One region of the Micromonospora sp. CA-249363 genome, then DNA from elsewhere that is predicted to be linked to it. Evidence: riboswitches for the same ligand, from Rfam matches in the RefSeq annotation. Region 1 holds a riboswitch; each other region holds the start of a gene.
What was found. Region 1 has a riboswitch for cyclic di-AMP ahead of ACQPZK_RS00415 (NlpC/P60 family protein). Riboswitches for the same ligand answer to the same signal wherever they lie in the genome.

Region 2: another riboswitch for cyclic di-AMP. It lies ahead of ACQPZK_RS23870 (coiled-coil domain-containing protein); the one in region 1 lies ahead of ACQPZK_RS00415 (NlpC/P60 family protein).
Region 3: another riboswitch for cyclic di-AMP. It lies ahead of ACQPZK_RS13145 (transglycosylase family protein); the one in region 1 lies ahead of ACQPZK_RS00415 (NlpC/P60 family protein).
Region 4: another riboswitch for cyclic di-AMP. It lies ahead of ACQPZK_RS10155 (C39 family peptidase); the one in region 1 lies ahead of ACQPZK_RS00415 (NlpC/P60 family protein).

The regions. Positions count from the first base shown of each region.
Region 1 is NZ_CP192020.1:87,789-91,243, reverse strand. It holds gene dcd (dCTP deaminase) at 1-477, shown strand, start outside; gene ACQPZK_RS00415 (NlpC/P60 family protein) at 531-1,571, opposite strand; cyclic di-AMP (ydaO/yuaA leader) riboswitch at 1,584-1,718, opposite strand; gene ACQPZK_RS00410 (N-acetylmuramoyl-L-alanine amidase) at 1,954-3,455, shown strand, end outside.
Region 2 is NZ_CP192020.1:5,379,334-5,382,788, forward strand. It holds gene ACQPZK_RS23865 (cation diffusion facilitator family transporter) at 107-1,024, shown strand; cyclic di-AMP (ydaO/yuaA leader) riboswitch at 1,137-1,268, shown strand; gene ACQPZK_RS23870 (coiled-coil domain-containing protein) at 1,274-2,341, shown strand; gene ACQPZK_RS23875 (hypothetical protein) at 2,434-2,961, shown strand; gene ACQPZK_RS23880 (SRPBCC family protein) at 3,165-3,455, opposite strand, start outside.
Region 3 is NZ_CP192020.1:2,866,558-2,870,012, forward strand. It holds gene htpG (molecular chaperone HtpG) at 1-1,795, shown strand, start outside; cyclic di-AMP (ydaO/yuaA leader) riboswitch at 2,020-2,187, shown strand; gene ACQPZK_RS13145 (transglycosylase family protein) at 2,187-2,855, shown strand; gene ACQPZK_RS13150 (hypothetical protein) at 2,931-3,284, opposite strand; gene dinB (DNA polymerase IV) at 3,388-3,455, opposite strand, start outside.
Region 4 is NZ_CP192020.1:2,204,041-2,207,495, forward strand. It holds gene ACQPZK_RS10150 (hypothetical protein) at 1-630, shown strand, start outside; cyclic di-AMP (ydaO/yuaA leader) riboswitch at 916-1,056, shown strand; gene ACQPZK_RS10155 (C39 family peptidase) at 1,289-2,137, shown strand; gene ACQPZK_RS10160 (alpha/beta fold hydrolase) at 2,272-3,018, shown strand; gene ACQPZK_RS10165 (CDP-glycerol glycerophosphotransferase family protein) at 3,023-3,455, opposite strand, start outside.

The DNA.
Region 1 (3,455 bases):
CGACTCGACCGACTGTTCCGGGTCTTCAACAACCATCTCTACACCCACATCGACCCGGCGATGCAGCAGGACGACCTGACCTCGGTGGTCGAGGTGCCCGACGGCGAGCCGTTCGTGCTGCACCCGGGGGAGTTCGTGCTCGCCTCGACGCTGGAGGTGATCTCGCTCGGCGACCAGCTCGCCGGCCGACTGGAGGGCAAGAGCTCACTGGGCCGCCTCGGCCTGCTCACCCACTCCACCGCCGGGTTCATCGACCCGGGCTTCTCGGGGCACGTCACGCTGGAGCTGTCCAACGTGGCGAACCTGCCGATCACCCTCTGGCCGGGTATGAAGATCGGTCAGCTCTGCATCTTCCGGCTCTCGTCGCCGGCCGAGCACCCGTACGGCTCGGTGGTCTACGGGTCGCGTTACCAGGGTCAGCGGGGGCCGACGCCGAGTCGCTCCTGGCAGAACTGGCGCGCCTGGCCGACGCGCTAGGGGACGACGAGGGCCCGCCGCGAGCGATCGCGACGGGCCCTGAATGCGTCCGGTCAGCCCGGACGGCCGTAACTGTGGATGGGCCCGTCGTCGACCTTCTTCATCTTGACGGGCACACCGGCCTGGGAGGCGTGCACCACCCAGCCGTTGCCGACGTACATGCCGACGTGGTGGATGTCGGAGTAGTAAAAGACCAGGTCACCCGGGCGCAGGTCGCCCTTGCTGACGTTCCTGGTCACCCGGCTCTGCGCGGCGGCGTTGTGCGGCAGTGACACACCGGCCTTCGCCCAGGCGGCCAGCATCAGCCCGGAGCAGTCGTACGACTCCGGCCCCTCGGCGCCCCACACGTACGGCTTGCCGATCTGGGCACAGGCGAACTTGACCGCGATGCCGGCGCCGCCTCCGGGGTAGCTGGCCGGGCAGGGCGCCGGACGCAGCGGACCGCCGCCGCCGTTGCCGTACACCTTGAGGCGCAGCTTCTGCAGCCGGTCGATCTCCTCGTTGATCTGCTTCTTCTTCGCCGCCAACTGGGCCTCGGTGCGGGTCAGCTGGGCCACCATCTCGTCCAGCGGGGCCTTCTGCCGGGCCAGCTCGTTGCGCAGGTCCGCGACCTGACGGACGTCCTCCTGCTGGTTGTGGGCGAAGCGGTCGAGCATTTCGAGCTGACCGACCATCTCGCTGGGCGACCGGCTGCCGAGCATCGTGTTGACGGTCGACAGGTTCTCACCCATGTACGCGCGGACGGCCAGTGCGCTGACCTTGTCCATCGCGGCGTCGACCTGACGCTCCAGCGGCGCGATGCGGGCGGCGAGCGCGTCGGCCTGCTTGCGCTTGAGGGCCAGGTCGGCGCGGGTGGCGTTGTGCCGCTCGATGATCGGTTCGAGCTTGTTCCAGTCGTCGTCGATCTGGCGTTCGATCTCGGCGACGGACGGGTCGGCGTGGGCCACCGTGGCGCTGCCGGTCAGGACGACGGCGACGCCGACCAGGGCGGCGAGGGCGGTGGTGAAGCGGGACCAGCGTGGACGCGGCACGGTCGAGGTCGGGTCGGCCGGAGCCGACCGTCCGGACGACGGCCGCGGGGCTTGGAGGGCCACCGGGTTCCGTACTCCTTCTTCCTGACCGCCTACCGGGTTAGCTGACGGGTTCGGGCGGGAAGTGGGCGCCCTACCGCAGGGACTGCGGATTCACCCCGGGAACGTGGGTCCCCGGCTCGCTCGCGAGCGACTCGGCGGTGTCGGTCCGTTACCGCCCGGGGTGGGCAGACCTGCTACCGGGCCGACGAATGACCAGAGTAGAGACGGCCGTTACCGATCCGCAACCCGTGCGGCCGTGACACTCCGTACCGATTGGGGCGGGCCATCGAGCGGATGTGAAGGATTCTTTCCGCACGTTTCGAAACATGGAAAGGTATTGACGCAAGCCGCCAGGCAGCGCGAAGGTGACCGCACCGATACCCGTTCACATGTAGGGGGTTCGATGAAACGTCCGATCCTGCTCGCCATCGCGCTCGTCACCGCCGTGGCGGCCGTACCGTTGCCCTCCGGCCCGGCCTCCGCGGCCCCCGCCGCCGACCGCCAGCAGCAGTACGCCGCCGCGGCCACCGAGTACGGCGTGCCGGTCGACGTACTGCTCGGCGTCTCCTACCTGGAGTCGCGCTGGGACAGCAACGCCGGCACGCCGAGCACCAGCGGTGGCTACGGCCCGATGCACCTGACCGATGCCCGCCACGTGACCGCCCTACCCGGGCGCGGCCACCACGACTCCCCGGGAGAGGACCCGCGCGGCGACGGTTCCCGTCGTGCTCTGACACCCGCGCCCGCCAGCGAGAACGCGCCACCCACCGCCGCGCTGCAGACCGTGGACGCCGCCGCCGCGCTGACCGGCGCCACCGTCGAGGCGCTGCGCACCGACCCGACGACGAACCTCCGGGGCGGCGCCGCGCTGCTGGCCGCGTACCAACGGGAGATCGGCGCCCCGGTCGGAGTCGGCACCGACCCGGCCACCTGGTACGGCGCGGTGGCCCGCTATGCCGGCGCGGACAGCGCCGATGCCGCGGCGGCCTTCGCCGACGAGGTCTTCACCACGATCGGCGCCGGCGAGACGCGGGTGACCGACGACGGCCAGCGGGTCACGCTCCCGGCCCGAGCGGTACGACCCGAGCGGTCCTGGCTCGACCGGCTGGGACTGCGGCGACTCGCCCGCCCGGACGGGTTGGAGTGCCCCCGCACCGTGTCCTGTGAGTGGATCCCCGCCCCCTACGCGGCGTTCGGCGACGGCGACTACGGCAACCACGACCTGTCCGACCGGCCCGCGCGGCAGAAGATCGAGTACATCGTCATCCACGACACCGAGGCGAGTTGGGCGACCACCCTGCAACTCGTCCGAGACCCGACCTACGTGAGCTGGCACTACTCGCTGCGCTCGGTGGACGGCCACATCGCCCAGCACGTCCGCACCAAGGACGTCGCCTGGCACGCCGGCAACTGGTACGTCAACGCCAAGGCGATCGGGCTCGAACACGAGGGCTTCGCCGCGCAGGGCACCTGGTACACGGAGGCGATGTATCGGACCTCGGCGAAGCTTGTCCGGCATCTCGCCCTGCGCCTGGGCATCCCGCTGGACCGCCAGCACATCATCGGCCACGACAACGTGCCCGGCACCACCGCATCGACGGTCCGCGGGATGCACTGGGACCCGGGGCCGTACTGGGACTGGACGCACTACTTCGACCTGCTGCACGCCCCACGGCTGGACACCGGCACCCCGGCCACCGGGCTGGTCCGGATCGACCCCGACTACGCGACCAACCAGCCGGCGTTCACCGGATGCGTCACCCCGGGGACGCCGTGCGCGCCACGCGGCTCCTCGTCGGTGGTGCTACGCAGCGCGCCGTCGGCGGACGCGCCGCTGGTCAACGACATCGCGCTACGCCCCGACGGCACGCCGAACACGATGGACGTGTCGGACCACGGCGCCCG
Region 2 (3,455 bases), 1.7 Mb from region 1:
CAGCGCGTTGACGCTGCCCGCCGCCAGCCCTCGCTCTACACTTGCACACATAGCGATGTGAGCATACATTTGACCCGGTCCCGTGCGGCGTCGGAGGGTGGGTTTCGTGGGAGCAGGTCATGACCACCACCACGGGTCGGTCGCCAACGCCGCTCACCAGCATCGGGGACGGCTCTGGGCGGCCTTCGGACTGCTCGCGACCCTGATGGTGGTCGAGGCGGTCGCCGCCTTCCACACCGGCTCGCTGGCCCTGCTGTCCGACGCCGGGCACATGTTCACCGACGTGCTCGGCATCGGGATGGCGCTCGCCGCGATCACGGCCACCCGACGCGCCACCGGCGACCCGCAGCGCACCTTCGGGCTCTACCGGCTCGAAGTGCTCGCCGCGCTGGCCAACGCCGTCCTTCTCTCCGGCGTGGCGGTCTACGTGGTGATCGAGGCGATCGGCCGGTTCGGCGACCCGCACGAGGTGCTGACCGGTCCGATGCTCACGGTGGCCGTCCTCGGCCTGCTCGCGAACGTGATCGCGTTCTGGCTGCTGCGCGCTGGCGCCCGGGAGAGCATCAACCTTCAGGGCGCCTACCTGGAGGTGCTGGGCGACCTGCTCGGCTCGCTCGGCGTGATCGGCGCGGCGCTGCTCATCGCGGTCACCGACTGGTGGTGGGCCGACCCACTGGTCGCGGTCGCCATCGGCGTGTTCATCCTGCCGCGCACCTGGCGGCTGGGGCGCGCCGCCGTCCGCATCCTCGTGCAGGCCGCCCCGGAGCATCTCCAGGTCACCGCCGTGCACGACCGACTGGCCGCGGTGCCCGGAGTGGTCGAGGTGCACGACCTGCACGTCTGGACGCTCACCTCGGGCATGGAGGTGGCCTCCGCGCACCTGACCATGGCGCCCGGCGCGGAGGTCGGCGCGGTGCTCACCGCGGCGCGTACCGCCCTGCGGGACGACTTCCGCATCGAGCACGCCACGCTACAGATCGAACCCGGGGCCGCTCCGGGGGTCTGCGGTTCCGTCGAGTGGTGAGCGTCATCCTCCGTCACAACGCACGCACCGTCCGTCACATCGGCTGCACAGACCCCACCAGCACCGGTAGGCTCTGTCCCGGCCACCACCCGGCGGCGCCTCCCGGCGCCGGTGGCGGCCGTCGCCTAATCGCCCGACAGGGCGAACCGGGGAACCATGTTCCTGGGGTGCATCCGCGTCAGCGGTAGGGATCTTCCGTCCCGAACCCGTCAGCTAACCCGGTCGGCGGCTGACGGAAGGACATGCGTAGTGGCACCAGCACGACCACCCGCCGCCCGGCTGGCGGCACTGATCGTCATGATGGTCACCCTCGGCGTCGCGCTTCCGGTCGGCGCCGCCACCGCCGCTCCCCCCGGCGGCCTGCGGGCCGCCGCGGCACCCGACGGCGACGAGGAGGGTGGCACCCCGGCGCTACGGGCCCAGCTCGAGGCCGCGAGCAAGGGCTACCTGGACGCGAAGCGCGCGCTGGACACCTCCGTCCAGCGGCAGCAGCAGCTCGCGGTCAAGCTCAAGACCACCGAGGCCGAGATGACCGTACGCAACGGCAAGGTCGGCGAGATCGCCGGCGTCGCGTACCGCACCGGTCGGCTCAGCACCGTCTCGGCCCTGCTCAACAGCAACACCCCGGAAGGGTTCATGGACCGAGCGGCCGCCCTCGACGTGGTGGCCGCCAACGAGGACCGGGTGCTGCGCGACCTGCACGTCATCCGGGACGAGGCGAACCGCACCCGCGTCGCCCTGGACGGCGAGATCCGCGAGCAGCGCAAGCAGGTCGAGGTGATGGCCAAGCGCAAGGAGCAGGCCGAGCGGGCCCTGACCGTCGCCAACGACAAGGCACGCGCCACCGCCGCCGACACCAGCTCCAACCGTGGCACCTCCACCGCCAACGCCACGCCCGCCCCTCGCAACTCCGACGGCTCCTGGCCGTCCGAGTCGTGCAGCATCAACGACCCCACCCCGGCCAGCGGCTGCATCACCCCCCGCACCCTGCACGCGCTCAACCAGGCCAAGGCCGCCGGCTTCACCCGGTACGTCTCCTGTCACCGCAACGGCGGCTCGGGCGAGCACCCCAAGGGCCGGGCGTGCGACTTCGCCGCGCAGAAGGGTGGCTTCGGCGGGGTCGCCTCCGGGGGCGACAAGACGTACGGCAACAACCTGGCCGCGTACTTCATCCGCAACGCCGACCGGCTCGCGGTGCTCTACGTGATCTGGTTCAAACAGATCTGGCTGCCCAGCAGCGGCTGGAAGTCGTACAGCGGAGGGAACGGCGACCCCTCCAGCGACCACACCAACCACGTGCACCTGTCGGTGTACTGACCCGGCCGACGTCCGGGGTACGTCAGCGGGCGTACCCCGGACGTCGTCGACGGTCGGACGACGACGCCGGGACGGGCCGGGAGCATTCGGGTATGCCGCGAATCGCGCCCACCACCCGCAAGGCCCTGCTCACCCTGCACCTGGTCACGTCCCTCGGTTGGCTCGGGGCCGACCTGGTGCTGCTCACCCTCGGCATCGCGGCACAGCGCGGCGCTGATCCGGCCGTGGTCTACCCGGTCGCCGGGCTCGTCGGCACCGTGCTGTTCGCGCCGCTGAGCGTGCTCGTGTGGCTTGTCGGCGTCGCCAGCGCGCTGCTCACCCCCTGGGGGCTGCTGCGCTATCGGTGGGTGGTGATCAAGCTCGTGATCACGACGGTGATGGTCGGGCTGGTGCTGTTCCTGCTCACCCCGAACCTGCGACACGCCGGCGCGCTGGGCGCCGCGCTACCCGCGCGGGACCGCGCCGACCTGGTGATCGCACCCGCGGTGTCGACCAGCCTCATGATCATCGCGACGGTGCTGTCGACCTACAAGCCCTGGGGACGCCGGTCTCCGCGACCTCTCCGCCAGCGCGACTCTCCGCCTGCGCCTCGGCCTGCGGGTCGTCCGAGCCGCCGGTAGCGGGACAAGGGCCTGGTCGCAGCTGTCCGCCCGCAGCGGAAGGGGTGCGCGGACACCCTTTGCTCTGCTTCCACCGAGGCGACACCGAGGGCGCTCACGTGTTGCCTCGGTGGAAGCAGAGCAAAGGACGAACCGCACGTGCCGGCCACCCGCCCGGCGGCGTCGGCGTCGCGCCGATCAGCCACCCGGAACGGGCGCTGGGCTCAGGGCGCGGCGGTGTCGAGGGCCGCGCCGAGACGAGCGGCCAGGGCGAGGTGGGCGGCGCGGGCCTGACGGAAGGCGTACCGGAACAGGGGTGTCGGCGCACGCAGGGTGATGTCGACGTCGATGCGGACCAGACCGTCGGGCTCGGCGCGCAGCCGGGTGTGGTTGCGGACGGTGGTCGCGGGCCACTGGCGGGCCACGGTGACGATCTCGTCGGGCTCGCTGACCAGCACGTCCGCGTGGTACGTGGTGCGGAAGCGCAGCGGACCGGCGGCCAGCCTGTCGTTGAT
Region 3 (3,455 bases), 2.8 Mb from region 1:
CGACGCCCTGGACAAGCTGCGGCTGGCGACGCTCGTCGACAAGGATCTCGTCGCCGACACCGACGACCTGCACGTCGCCATCGAGGTCGACCGGGACGCCCGCACACTGACCGTTCGGGACAACGGCATCGGGATGACCCGGGACGAGGTGGTCCGGCTGATCGGCACGATCGCCAAGTCCGGCACCGCCGAGCTGCTGCGCCAGCTCCGCGAATCTGCCGACGCCCGCGCGTCGCAGGAGCTGATCGGGCAGTTCGGCGTCGGCTTCTACGCCGCGTTCATGGTCGCCGACCGGGTCACCCTGTTGACGCGCAAGGCCGGCGAGACCGGCGGCACCCGCTGGGAGTCCACCGGCGAGGGCACCTACTCGATCGAGTCCGTCGACGAGGCGCCGGCGGGCACCTCGGTGACCCTGCACCTCAAGCCGGCCGACACCGAGGACAACCTGCACGACTACACCGCCGAATGGACGATCCGCGAGATCGTCAAGCGCTACTCCGACTTCATCGCGTGGCCGATCCGCATGCGCGTCGAGCGCCCCGGCGCCGAGGGTGAGCCCGCCACCAGCGAGGTGCAGACCCTCAACTCGATGAAGGCGCTGTGGGCACACCCCCGCGACGAGGTCGACGCCGCCGAATACAACGAGTTCTACAAGCACGTCAGCCACGACTGGGCCGACCCGCTCGAGGTCGTGCACATGAAGGGCGAGGGCACCTTCGAGTACGAGGCGCTGCTGTTCCTGCCCAGCCACGCCCCGCTGGACATGTTCTCCCCGCAGGGCCGCCGTGGCGTCCAGCTCTACGTCAAGCGCGTGTTCATCATGGACGACTGCGAGCCGCTGGTCCCCACCTACCTGCGCTTCGTCAAGGGTGTCGTCGACGCCCACGACCTGTCGCTGAACATCTCCCGCGAGATCCTCCAGCAGGACCGGCAGATCCAGATCGTCCGCCGCCGCCTGGTCAGGAAGGTCCTCGCCACCGTCAAGGACCTGAAGGCCAACCACGCCGAGCGCTACCGCACCTTCTGGACGGAGTTCGGCGCGGTGGTGAAGGAAGGGCTGATCGACGACACCGACAACCGCGACACCCTGCTGGAGATCCTGTCGGTCGCGTCCACCCACGACGCGGCGGAGCCCACCGACCTGGCCGGCTACGTCTCGCGGATGAAGGACGGCCAGAACGACATCTGGTACGCCACCGGCGAGTCCCGGGCCACCATCGAGAACTCCCCGCACCTGGAGGCGTTCCGGGCCAAGGGCCACGAGGTGCTGCTGCTCACCGACCCGGTCGACGAGGTGTGGGTCGAGCGCGTCGGCGAGTACGACGGCCGGCCGTTGCGCTCGATCGCCAAGGGCCAGGTCGACCTGGACACCGACGAGGAGAAGCAGCAGGCCGAGGCCGAGCGCGAGCAGCAGCGGCAGGAGTTCGCCGCGCTGGTCGACTGGCTGGGCACGACCCTGGCCGACAGTGTCCGGGAGGTCCGCCTGTCGTCGCGGCTGACCACCTCACCGGCCTGTGTGGTCGGTGACGCGCACGACCTCACGCCGACGCTGGAGAAGATGTACCGGGCGATGGGACACGAGGTCCCCTCGACCAAGCGGATCCTGGAGATCAATCCGGGTCATCCGCTGGTCGCCGGGCTGCGCAAGGCCCACGAGCAGGGCGACTCCGGCCCGGCCCTGACCGAGACCGCCGAGCTGCTGTACGGCCTGGCGGTCCTCGCCGAGGGTGGCGAGCTGGCCGACCCGGCTCGGTTCACCCGTACGCTCGCCGACCGGCTGGCGCGCACCCTGTAGCCGCTCGCGGCCGGCGGGCGCCGATGCAAGGAGCCCGCCGGCCGCTCCCGGACACCGACACCGCCTGATCGGAAACGGTCCACGATGGTCGGTGCACATCCTCATGCCGTCCGCAACCGCTGGCGGGGACGCCTCGTGTGGACCGGTGAACAACTTCACAAGCGGTGGGCGACCGTCACCCACCGTGCCTACCGTCGGTCGGGTCCACCACCGTGGACGCCGCGACCGGCAACGCCAAATCCTGCCCCCGGTCGTCGGAAACAGAACCCGGGCAGGAGCGGGGGACCCAAGTTCCTCGGTGCATGTCACCTCGGGGTGAAGCCGCCAGCGCGCGGCCGGGCTCCTCGGCCCGAACCCGACAGCTCACCTCGCCGGCGTGGAGGAACGTTCCATGACGTCTGCGTACACCCCCCGTCATCGACGGGTCACCACCCGCCGCGTCGCCGTCGGCACCCTGGCCGTCGGCGCGGTCACCGGCGCCGTCGCCCTCTTCGGCCCGGCGGCTCCGGCCCAGGCCGGTGTCAACTGGGATGCGATCGCCCAGTGCGAGTCCGGCGGCAACTGGAAGATCAATACCGGGAACGGTTACTACGGCGGGTTGCAGTTCTCCCAGGGCACCTGGGCCGGTTACGGCGGCAAGAAGTACGCCGCCCGCGCCGACCTGGCCAGCCGTGGCGAGCAGATCGCGATCGCCGAGAAGGTGCTCGACGGGCAGGGCATCGGCGCGTGGCCGACCTGCGGCCGCAAGGGCGGCTCGTCGGGCGGTTCCTCGACGAAGTCCACCGCGAAGTCCTCGACGAAGTCGACCTCGAAGTCGTCGACGTCCACCTCCGGCAAGGAGCGGTCGTCGCGCGGCGACCAGCCGGCCACCCGCGGTCACGAGCGGACCGCCCCGACGGCCAGCGGCGACACGTACGTGGTCACGGCGGGGGACACCCTGTCGGAGATCGCCGACCGGAACCCGCGCACCGGCGGCTGGCAGGCCCTGTACGAGCGCAACCGTCAGCTGATCGGCGCGGACCCGGGTCTGATCTTCCCGGGGCAGCGGCTCGCTCTCTGACGCACAACAGACGAACGCTCGGCCGGGGAACCGGCCGAGCGTTCGTTCGTCTGGCGCTGTCCTCGCGGGACGGGGTCAGGCCGCCGAGGCGGTCCTCGCCTCGCGCCGGGCCATCACGTCGGCGTTCCAGCCCCAACGCTGCGCCGGCGCGGGAACCTCGGCCGGCCAGCCGGCACCGGCCCCGGCACCGTCGACGGCCGACTCGACCGACTCGGGGGTGCTGCGGGCCAGTCGCAACGACTGCTCGGCGGTCGTACGCGCCGCGCACGGCCAGGACTGGCCGGCGCACTGGAGATTGCGGCAGTGACCCTCGTCGTCGGCTTCGTGGGCATCGAGCACGTCGACCGCGAGCTGCCAGAGCAGCGGGTCGGTCACGTCGTGCGGGCGTTCGGCGCGACGGCTCGGTCGGTCGCTGGTCTCGTCGGACATGGGCCCCCCTCGTCAGGCTTTCGCCTCAAGATTTCACCCGTGTGCGACCGGCTAAACCGCCGACCTGCTGTGATGTGTCTCCGGTCGCACCGAGCGGGGCGTTCTAGTCGGGCAATAGCGGCATCTCGACTCCGGGAGCGCGGCCGAGCAGCACCGCCCGGGTGAGCGCCG
Region 4 (3,455 bases), 2.1 Mb from region 1:
CACGTGCCGACACCCACCGCCCGTGAGGTGGCCGTCGCCGAGATCGCCGACCTGCGCCGGTACGCCGAGGAGGTGGCCGTGGCCGCCGCCCGGGCGGCGCGGACCGCCCGAAGACTGCGCGCTGACTGGCTGGTCGCTCAGGAAGAGGCGCAGCGGGCCTGGACGGCGTACGACGAGGCGGACATCGCGGCCCGCCGGGTCGCCACCGCCGGGGCGCTGCCGACACCGCGTACCCCGCACACTCCCGCCGAGTACGCGGCCCGGGAGCGCTACCTGCACCGTGCCGCCATGGCGGCGCACTGGCGGGGAGAGTTGACCATGGCTCAGCTCGCCGACGTGTTCGGGCACCGGCGCGGCTGGGACCCCCGCCGGCACCCGGTCGAGCAGGAGACGCTGCTCATCCGGGCGATCCGTGACACGAGGCTGGCCGAGCACCGGACGGCCGTCGAGCGGGAGCGGTCGACCTGGCGGGACGCCGAGATGGCCGCCGAGTCGGCGCGCGCCCTCGCCGAGGAGGCGTACGCGGCGGCGGTCCGGTCGCGGCCGACTCCGGCGCTCGCACGGCGCACGGCGATGCGGCCATCGCCCACGGCCGTCGTGGCACGCTGGCGTCCGGCCCGGGCCGGTTGAGCCCGATCTGTTATGTGAGGCGGGTCACCGGCAGGGGAATTCGGGCGATCGGCATCATCGGCGGCCATTGTGCCCGCGATTGTGGCGGCGTTGTCGACGGCCTGTCCGGTTGTCGCCCACAGGTGCCGCCGGAACCGGTTGTCCCATCGAGTCACGTCATCGTCAAGACGCGCAGAAATTGCTGGGCCGAATGATGTTTACGCAGGTCGGCACGGCTTGGCAGAGGCCATACCGACCAGTACTGTCGTCCCGTCCGGTGCGGTTACCGATCGCAGGAGGCGACGCCGCGCCGACCCGCTCAATCGTGATCAACGAACCGGGGACCCACAGTAAGTCCGGGGTGAATCCGCGAGCCACGGCCCGCGGTAGGGCGATCTTCCCGCCCGAATCCGTCAGCTAACCCGGTAGGCGGTGACGGAAGGAGTTCCATCCTCGTGCAGCACCCCTCGCCCCCCTCTTTGTTCCTCCGCCTCCACGGCGACGCGGTGTCCCCGCTCATCCGCCTCGTGACGGTGAGCTGACCCCCGGGTCACCGCCCCTTCCCGCCCGGCCGCGCCGGGCGCTCCCCTGAGCGGTTCATCATCCGCGGGCCTCCGCCCGTGCGCTGACGCCTGCCCGGATGCCGGTCGAGCCCGGTGTGCCGCTCTCCCTGTGAACCGTGGAGGACCTCGTGAAGCACACCCTGCAGCGCCAGCTCCGTCGCCTCGCGACCGAGCGTCCGTACCAGATCGTCGCCGCCTCCGCCGCGGCCCTCGCGATCGCCACCACCACCGGTGCCCTGGTCGCCGGCGCCGACGACGCCCCCGCCGGCCCGCGCACCCCGACCACGGTCGCCGAGATGCGCAGTGACACCGTCGCCTCCCGTGGCGAGCTGCGGTCCGCGGCCCCGTCGGCGAGCGTCGCACCGAGCACCGCCGCCCCGGCCACCAGCGCCGCGTCCCCCGCCGCGAAGGCCACGAGGAACCCGGACGTCACCCGGAAGCCGACGCCGCCCAAGCCGCCCGCGACGAAGGTGCTCGACTACGACTACGAGGCGCAGAACACCTACTACAACTGCGGCCCGGCGGCCACCCGCAACGCGCTCAGCGCCAGCGGCATCGACCGTACGCAGGAGGAGCTCGGCGCCGAGCTGGGCACCACCGAGATGGGCACCAACTCGGCCGAGGACACCACCCGGGTGCTCAACGCCGAGGTGAAGGGCTCCCCGTACCGCACCCGGATGTTCGCGGGCGCGCCCAGCCCCGCTCAGATGGACCGTCTCCAGTCCGACGTCGTCAAGGCCATTACCGACGGCCGGGGCGTGGTGGCCAACGTCGTCGGCGACGCCACCGACACCGCCGGCGGCTGGCACTCCTACGGCGGTGGGCACTACATCGCCGTCGTCGGCTACAAGGACAACGGCCGTACCGTGCGGATCGCCGACTCGGCGAACCCGGCCGACCCGGCCTACTGGATCACCACGATCGACCTGGCGAACTGGATCGCCACCCGGGGCTACTCCGCCTGACCAAGGCGCGACATCCCACGACGCCGCGGGCGCCGTCTCCCACGAGGGGCCGGCGCCCGCGGCGTCTCCGTGTCGGGGCGCGACGCCGGTGAACGGCTCTCGTACCGGGCCGCGAACCGTGGGAGACTGCGGCCGTGGTGGATGAATCGGGTGGTCAAGCCGGCCGTGAGCCGATCCTGTTGCTGCTGCACGGCATGGGGGCGACGGGTGACGTGTGGCTGCCCTGGGCGCCACTACTGGAGCAACACTGGCCCGGCCGGTGGCTGGCGCCCGATCTCGCCGGTCACGGCTGGTCGGCGCCGCTGTCGTCGTACTCCTTCGAGGGTTTTGCCCAGCGGGTCGCCCAGGGCCTGGCCTCCGACGACCGCATCGTCGTGCTCGGGCACTCGCTCGGTGGCGTGGTCGGCCTGGCGCTGGCGGCCCGCGCCGCCGGCCTGCCGGTGGACGCCGTGGTGGGGTTGGGCATCAAGGCCGTCTGGTCACCGGCCGAGCTGACCCGCGCCGCGGACCTCGCCGCCCGCCCGGTGGGCTGGTTCACCAGCCGCACCGAGGCCGCCCGCCGGTATCTGCGGGTCGCCGGCCTCACCGGTCTGGTCCTCCCGGACCACCCGATGGTCGACGCCGGTCTGCGTCAGGTCGACGGCCGGTGGCGGCTCGCGATGGACGACGCCGCGTTCGGGGTCGGGGCGCCCGACCTGGCCGCGCTGCTCGCGGCGACCGACGTGCCGGTGGTGCTGGCCCGCGGGGAGCACGACCCGATGGTCACGGACGCGCAGCTCAAGGAGTACGGCGTACCGGTCGCCACGCTGCCCGGTCTCGGGCACAACGCGCACCTGGAGGATCCGGCGGCCGTGCTGGCGTTGCTGGACCCGTACCGCTGATCGATCAGGCGGCGGCGGGCGCGGGTAGTTCCCGGGCCGACGTCAGCTCGCGGCGGGCGGCGGTGAGGAACCCCTCGGCGTACGACTCGGCCGGGAAGTCGCCCAGGTACCGGCGGCGGGTGGCCCAGCGCGCGTCGGCCAGCGGATCGGTGTCCAGCAGGGCCGTGAGCACGACGTCCACGTTGGACATGTCACGCCGCAGCACGTAGCCCGAGCCGGCCAGCGGGAAGTGCTCGGTGAACCGCTCGCCCTCGCCGCCCATGTCGGTCACGGCGTACGGCTTGCCCGAGTAGAGGTAGTCGGAGATCACCCCGGAGACGTCGGAGACCAGCGCGTCCGAGCGGTTGACGCACTCGGTCAGGCTCAGCTCCCGGGCCGCCGTGCCGAACACGTGCTGCCGGCCGGTGCGAGCGCGGTCGGCGGCCAGCAGTTCGGTG